Pokkaliibacter sp. MBI-7: one gene and its partner. The protein of the gene in region 1 interacts with the protein of each later gene in a pairwise test. Links are inferred from orthologs where the notes say so. Each region holds a gene or a part of one and is shown in the gene's direction. Other genes may lie near its edges.

Region 1 (3,536 bases):
CTTCTGCCTCCGATTACAAAAATGGTGCAGCCAGTAATCTGGCGCAAAGCAACCCGGCGCTGGTGGCGGAGATCAGGCAACGTTATGCCTACTGGCACCAGCAGCGCCCTGATCGGCCGGTGCCATCACAACTGGTGTATGCTTCTGCCAGCGGTCTGGACCCGGAGATTGATCTCAGCACCGCGCTGTATCAGGCGCCGCTGGTGGCAGCGGCGCGGCAGGTGCCGGTTACCGATGTGGAAGCGCTGGTGCAGCAGCTGGCACAACGCGCTGGGCGAGAGGAACCGATAGTCAATGTGCTGCAGCTGAATATGGCGCTGGATAAGGTGCTTTCCGCCCGTTGATGAGACATTCGGGGCGAGTGACGTTAGTTCCATGGCAGTATCTGAGTTAGCAGGATAGTCGGCGTCCCCTCTCCCTAAATCCCTCTCCCACGAGGGGAGAGGGACTTGTTCGAGTGCACTGAAAAATTGCCGTTTGCGTGACAGCTTGCTGGCCTGCTCCCGAGCACTGAACAGACTCCCTCGGTGCTTTGCTTAACCGGGGGGAAGCCATGCCATACCCATACGCCAATCCAAGGTGAGTAACGACGTTGAACCAGGATGACAGAGCCGATGCCCTGCTGGCACAGCTCAAGCACGAACAACCCGGCAAACTGACGGTGTTTCTCGGTGCAGCACCGGGAGTGGGGAAAACCTACGCCATGCTCAACGCGGCCCTGCAGAAACAGGCCGAAGGCATCGGCGTCGTGACCGGCATAGTGGAAACCCACGGCCGCGAAGACACCGCCCGTCTGGCCAGACAACTGCCGCTGCACCCTCTCAGGGTAGAGGACTATCAGGGTATCCATCTGCAGGAACTGGATCTGGACGGCCTGCTGCAACGACGCCCTCCGCTGGTGCTGATCGACGAACTGGCGCATAGCAATGTTGGCAGTGGCCGCCATCGCAAGCGTTTTCAGGATGTCGAAGAGCTGCTGGCTGCAGGGATTGATGTGTACACCACGGTCAATATCCAGCATATCGCCAGCCTTAATGACACGGTGGCAGGCATCACCGGCGTGCGGGTCAGAGAAACCGTACCCGACCGGCTGCTGGAACAGGCCAGTGAGATCATTCTTGTCGACCTGCCGCCGCGAGAGCTGATTGGCCGCCTCAAGGCAGGCAAGGTCTATCTGCCGGAACAGGCCCGGGCCGCCATAGAAGCCTTCTTCAGCCTGCCCAACCTCACCGCATTACGCGAACTGTCGCTACGCACCGTGGCGGCACATGTCGATACCGAGTTCAAACAGAATCTGCAGGCGCAGGGGCTGCGCTCTGAGCAGGAAGTGCAGCCACGGCTGATGGTGTGCATTGATGCCGACACCGATGCCGAGCGGCTGATCCGCTTTGGCAAACAGCGTGCTGAACTGCGCCAGATGCCGTGGCTGGTGGTACATGTTGATCGTGGCCGCAGCCTTGATGAACAGGGCCAGCAGCGCCTGCGGCAGTCATTCCTGCTGGCAGAAGAGCTGGGTGCCCAGTGCCTGCGCCTGCAGGGCCGCGATGTCGCGGCAGAGCTGATGGCCTGTGCTGAGCGTCAGCACGTCAGCGATATTCTGCTGGGCCGGCATCGCCCCCGTCGTGGCTGGCGCAAGCTGGTGCCTTATACCTCACGGCGGCTGCTCAAACATGGCCAGCAGTTCACCCTGACCTTTCTGGCCGGGGCCGAGCAGCCGCATCCGTCTCGCCCGTGGCGCCTGCGTGGCAGGGTGTCCGAGTATGTGCAGGCCAGCGTCATCATGCTGCTGGCCTTCTCTACCGCCATCGCCATTGATCATGTGCTCGGCATCACCAATATCCTCATGGTGCTACTGGTCGGTGTGCTGATGGCGTCACTGCGCACCAGTGTCGGCCCTGCCCTGTTCAGCGCCCTGCTGGGTTTTATCGGCTTCAACTTCTTTTTTACCGAGCCGCGCTACACCCTGATGATGTTCCACCGTGAAGACATTCTGACCGTCAGCTTTTTTCTGATCCTGTCGTCAGTGATCGGCAGCCTGACTGTACGCCTGCGCGAACAGATTCAGGCGCAGCGCTATGCCCAGGCCACCACCGATACCCTGTTCAGCCTCAGCCGTCAGCTAATGACGGCCGCCGATGAGAAAAGCATTCTGCTGTGTGGCCGTCGTTTTATCAGTGAATGGCTGAATGGCCCGGTCGTGGTGGTACGCGGTCGCTCGGAAGAGCAGCTGCAGCTGCTGGGCGATGCAGATACCCCCCTCCTCGAAGAGCGGGAATGGGCCACTGCGCGCTGGTCGTGGCAACGCGGCTTACCCGCTGGTGCAGGTACCGATACCCTGAACAGCAGCCACTGGTGCTGGATGCCACTGGTTTCCGAGCGCGGTGTACTGGCACTGCTGGGTATTCAGTCGCCGCCCTGGCAGCCGGAGCGCAAAAGTCAGCTGGCAACGCTGATCCGCCAGCTGGTGCTGGCACTGGAACGGGCGCGTCTCAATGAAGATCTGGAAAGTGCCCGGATTCAGGGGGAAACCGAACAGCTCAAATCAGCCCTGCTCTCATCCGTTTCACACGACCTGCGGACGCCGCTGGCCAGCATGATCGGCGCCGTTTCCAGCCTGATTCATTATGAAGACAGACTGAGCCAGGATGATCGCCACAGCCTGCTGGAAACGACATTGCAGGAAGCCGAACGGCTTAACCGCTACATCCAGAATCTGCTCGACATGACCCGACTGGGTTATGGCCGCATGAAACTGGAGCGTGACTGGGTCAGCCTTGATGACATCATCGCCTCGGCCCTGCAGCGCCTGCATTCGGTACTCAGCCACTGTCGGGTCAGACTGCAAATCAGCCGTGACGTACCCCTGCTGTATGTGCACGCGGCGCTGATCGAACAGGCCATCATCAATATTCTGGAAAACGCTGCCCGCTTCTCGCCCGATCATGGCGAAATTCTGATCAGCGCTGCCATGCAGCACACCGAGCTGGTGTTGCAGATCAGTGATCAGGGGCCGGGCATCAGCGCCGAAGACCGCGAGCTGGTATTCGATATGTTCTATTCCGTGCAGAAAGGTGACCGTCAGGGTGGCGGCACCGGGCTCGGGCTGGCCATCTGTCAGGGTATGGTGGGCGCTCATGGTGGCAAGGTGGTTGCCCTGCCGGGGCCGGACCAGCGCGGCACCACCATGTCCATCCACTTGCCGCTGGAAAATCAGCCGCCACTCCCCGAAGATGACGACTGATGTTAACCCTGCCGGACACCGTACCCTGTCATGAATAACAACCGCGTTCTGATCATCGATGACGAGCCACAGATCATCCGTTTTCTCAGGATTGCCCTGCAGTCAGAAGGCTATGAGGTTCTGAGTGCAGAGAACGGCAGTGAAGGTATTCGTCAGGCTGCGCTGGGTAATCCGGCCCTGATCGTGCTGGATCTCGGCCTGCCGGACATGGACGGCACCGAGGTGCTGAAGCGGCTGCGAGAATGGAGCCAGACGCCGGTGCTGGTGCTGTCTGTCCGCTCGCGGGAGGACGACA
Region 2 (3,129 bases), on another replicon or contig:
ATGCGTCGCACCCGTCTGAGCGAAGAAGAGCTGGCCGCCGTCATTCATTTGATACAGACCCTTAATCCTCGCCCTGGCGCCAGCATTACCTCTGGCGATTCGGAATATGTGATCCCCGATGTGGTTGTCAGCAAGAAAGAAGGTCAATGGCTCATTGAACTGAATCAGGATGCCATGCCCAGGTTGCGTATCAACAATAGCTACGCCAGTCTGATCAAGCGCGCAGACTCAAGTAGCGACAACACCTATCTGAAGAATCAGCTGCAAGAAGCACGCTGGTTTATCAAAAGCCTGCAAAGTCGCAACGACACCCTGCTCAAAGTAGCCACCAAGATTGTTGAATTTCAACTCGACTTCTTTGAAGAGGGCGAAGAAGCAATGCGCCCGATGGTCCTGGCAGACATTGCTCAGGCAGTGGAGATGCACGAGTCCACTATTTCTCGTGTCACAACCCAGAAGTTCATGCACACTCCACGTGGGGTGTTTGAACTGAAGTACTTCTTCTCCAGCCACGTCGGTACATCCGACGGTGGGGAAGCCTCCTCGACAGCAATTCGCGCCATAATCAAAAAGCTGATTGCCGAGGAGCCTCCGAAAAAGCCATTGAGTGATGCCAAGCTGGCTACCCTTCTGGAAGATCAGGGTATCAATGTGGCTCGTCGTACTGTGGCTAAATATCGCGAAGCTATGGGTATTGCCCCATCGAATGAGCGTAAACGTTTGGTTTAAAAGCTAAATTTTTTGACGCAAAAAAAATTTGACGAAGCCTGCAAGCATACGGCTATATTGAGATGCAACCAGCAAACATTCACCGGCAACTCAGGAGAGTGCTATGCAAATAAATATCACAGGCCATCAGCTGGAACTCACCCCTGCTCTCACTGATTACGTTCACAGCAAGCTACAAAAGCTGGAACGTCACTTTGACAACATCACCAACGTTCAAGTCACTCTAAGCGTGGAAAAAACCCGCCAGATCGCCGAAGCCAATGTTCATCTGGCAGGTGGCGAGCTGTTTGCCACCCATGAAAATGGTGATATGTATGCTGCAATTGACGGCCTGGTAGACAAACTGGATCGCCAGCTACTGAAGCATAAAGAAAAGCAAAAAGAACGCAGTCACGGCGTTACGGTACGTTAATCCTCACCTATGCAACTAAACCAACTTTTAACCCAGGCATGCACCATTGAAGGTGCAGCCTGGAGTAGCAAGAAGCGCGTACTGGAACAGGCCAGTGAACTACTGGCCAGCCAGTTCGACCATCTGGATGTTGACGCTATCTACAACGGCCTTCTGAGTAGAGAGCGACTAGGCAGTACAGGCCTGGGTGGCGGGATTGCGATCCCTCACTGCCGCTTACAGGACTGCGACAAGGTCACTGGCGCATTGATACATCTCAAAGACCCTGTCGACTTCGATGCTCGTGATAATCAGCCTGTCGATCTGATTTTCGTCCTGCTTGCTCCCGAAGAAGCTCATGACTCTCATCTGCAGGCATTAGCACGCGTTGCCGGGTTGTTGCAGGATGAAAGCAACCTGCAGCGCCTACGCCGAGCTGGCAGTGCAGAGGCCTTATATCAGACAGCACTGGATATAGCTGCTCAGACATCATGAAACTTTTTATCATCAGTGGTCGGTCAGGATCAGGAAAAAGTACAGCACTCAACGCGCTGGAGGATCTTGGCTACTACTGCATTGATAACCTGCCCGTCGACCTGCTGAAAGCACTGGTCGAGCAGGCTCAGAAGTCTCCCAGCCCTGAGCGTCAGAATATGGCTGTCAGCATTGACGCTCGCAACCTTCCCGGTGGTCTGGGCGATCTTCCAGTGCTATTGCAAGACATCCGCAACATGGGTGTCCACTGTGAAGTGATTTATCTGGATGCTGATGAAAGCATCCTCCTTCAGCGCTTCAGCGCCACCCGCCGTCGTCATCCGCTGACCAATGGACGCATCAGCCTCCAGGAAGCCATTCAGGAAGAGCGAAGACTGCTTCGCCCTATTTCCAACTGTGCCGATCTGACTATCGACACGACTCATATGACGCTGTACGACTTGCGCGATACGATCAAAGTGCGCGTTGCAGGCCGTGCACAGGAGCTGGCGGTATTATTTCTGTCGTTCGGATTTAAGCATGGCCTGCCACTGGATGCAGACCTGGTGTTTGATGTCCGCTGCCTGCCCAACCCACATTGGATTCCATCACTGCGTGGCTTCACAGGGCGTGAGCAACCTGTCATCGACTACCTGCAAAATGAGGCAGATGTGGGCAAGATGCTTGATGACCTGCGTAACTTGTTAGAAACTTGGCTACCATATTATGAACGCAACAATCGTGCCTATATGACGGTAGCCATAGGTTGTACAGGTGGCCAGCATCGCTCGGTTTATATGGTCGAGCAATTAGCCGCTTACTTCACTGCAACTCGGCATCACATCCAGACTCGGCACAGAGAGCTCGATTAACTTCAGGATGCGGCATGCGCGAAGAGAAAATTACGCTTATTAACAAATTGGGCTTGCATGCCAGAGCAACAGCTAAGCTGATCGGTGTGACCACCCGTTTTACCTGCCGGATCCAGATGGGCAAGATCGGCGGCAAGATGGTTGATGCCAAAAGCATCATGTCCGTTATGTTACTGGCGGCCAGCAACGGTACTGAACTCCAGTTCATGCTAGATGGCGAAGATGAGGCACAAGCCTGGGAAGCCATTGCCGCTATGATCAATGATCGGTTTGAAGAGGGAGAATAACCTCCCTAACCCACCAGCTGCTCTCCTCCACTCCTCAATCCCGTTGCCATTGCACTGGCATGAGCGGGATATTCAGATACTATTTCAGCAGTGATCTAGGAACTCAGCCTCTGTGCCCAGCGGTGCAGATCCGCACACCAGGAACGAGCTATGGCCCAGGCCCTGAACCACAGCCAGCTGGAATACCTCAATGCCGCGCTCAGCAGCGGTGAGCTACAACAGGTACGCCGAATGATGAACGGCGGCCTGAAACCCGCCGATGTTGCCCATCTTATCGAGTCTTCCCCACCTAAAATCCGTACCTTGTTATGGAATATGGTCGATCAGGACAACGAAGGGGAAGTCCTGCAATATCTGAGCTTCGACCTGCAGGAGA

The links.
Region 2: the proteins of QCD60_RS23315 (region 1) and ptsN interact in binary tests that used the Escherichia coli proteins (3 or more experiments, as listed by UniProt). The link is inferred for Pokkaliibacter sp. MBI-7 from one-to-one orthologs.

Annotation. Positions count from the first base shown.
Region 1 is NZ_JARVTG010000002.1:798,489-802,024, forward strand. What follows is about bases 229-3,441. They hold QCD60_RS23315 (sensor histidine kinase KdpD), read left to right. Parts: upstream 229-592; coding sequence 593-3,241; downstream 3,242-3,441. Other genes in these bases: kdpC (potassium-transporting ATPase subunit KdpC), read left to right, coding at 229-344; QCD60_RS23320 (response regulator transcription factor), read left to right, coding at 3,272-3,441. In the rest of the region: more of kdpC, read left to right, coding at 1-228; more of QCD60_RS23320, read left to right, coding at 3,442-3,536. UniProt on the Escherichia coli protein: Member of the two-component regulatory system KdpD/KdpE involved in the regulation of the kdp operon. KdpD may function as a membrane-associated protein kinase that phosphorylates KdpE in response to environmental signals.
Region 2 is NZ_JARVTG010000001.1:839,055-842,183, forward strand. What follows is about bases 77-2,882. They hold ptsN (PTS IIA-like nitrogen regulatory protein PtsN), read left to right. Parts: upstream 77-1,150; coding sequence 1,151-1,615; downstream 1,616-2,882. Other genes in these bases: QCD60_RS03740 (RNA polymerase factor sigma-54), read left to right, coding at 77-729; raiA (ribosome-associated translation inhibitor RaiA), read left to right, coding at 833-1,141; rapZ (RNase adapter RapZ), read left to right, coding at 1,612-2,466; QCD60_RS03760 (HPr family phosphocarrier protein), read left to right, coding at 2,481-2,753. Outside these bases: more of QCD60_RS03740, read left to right, coding at 1-76; mgtE (magnesium transporter), read left to right, coding at 2,904-3,129. UniProt on the Escherichia coli protein: Seems to have a role in regulating nitrogen assimilation.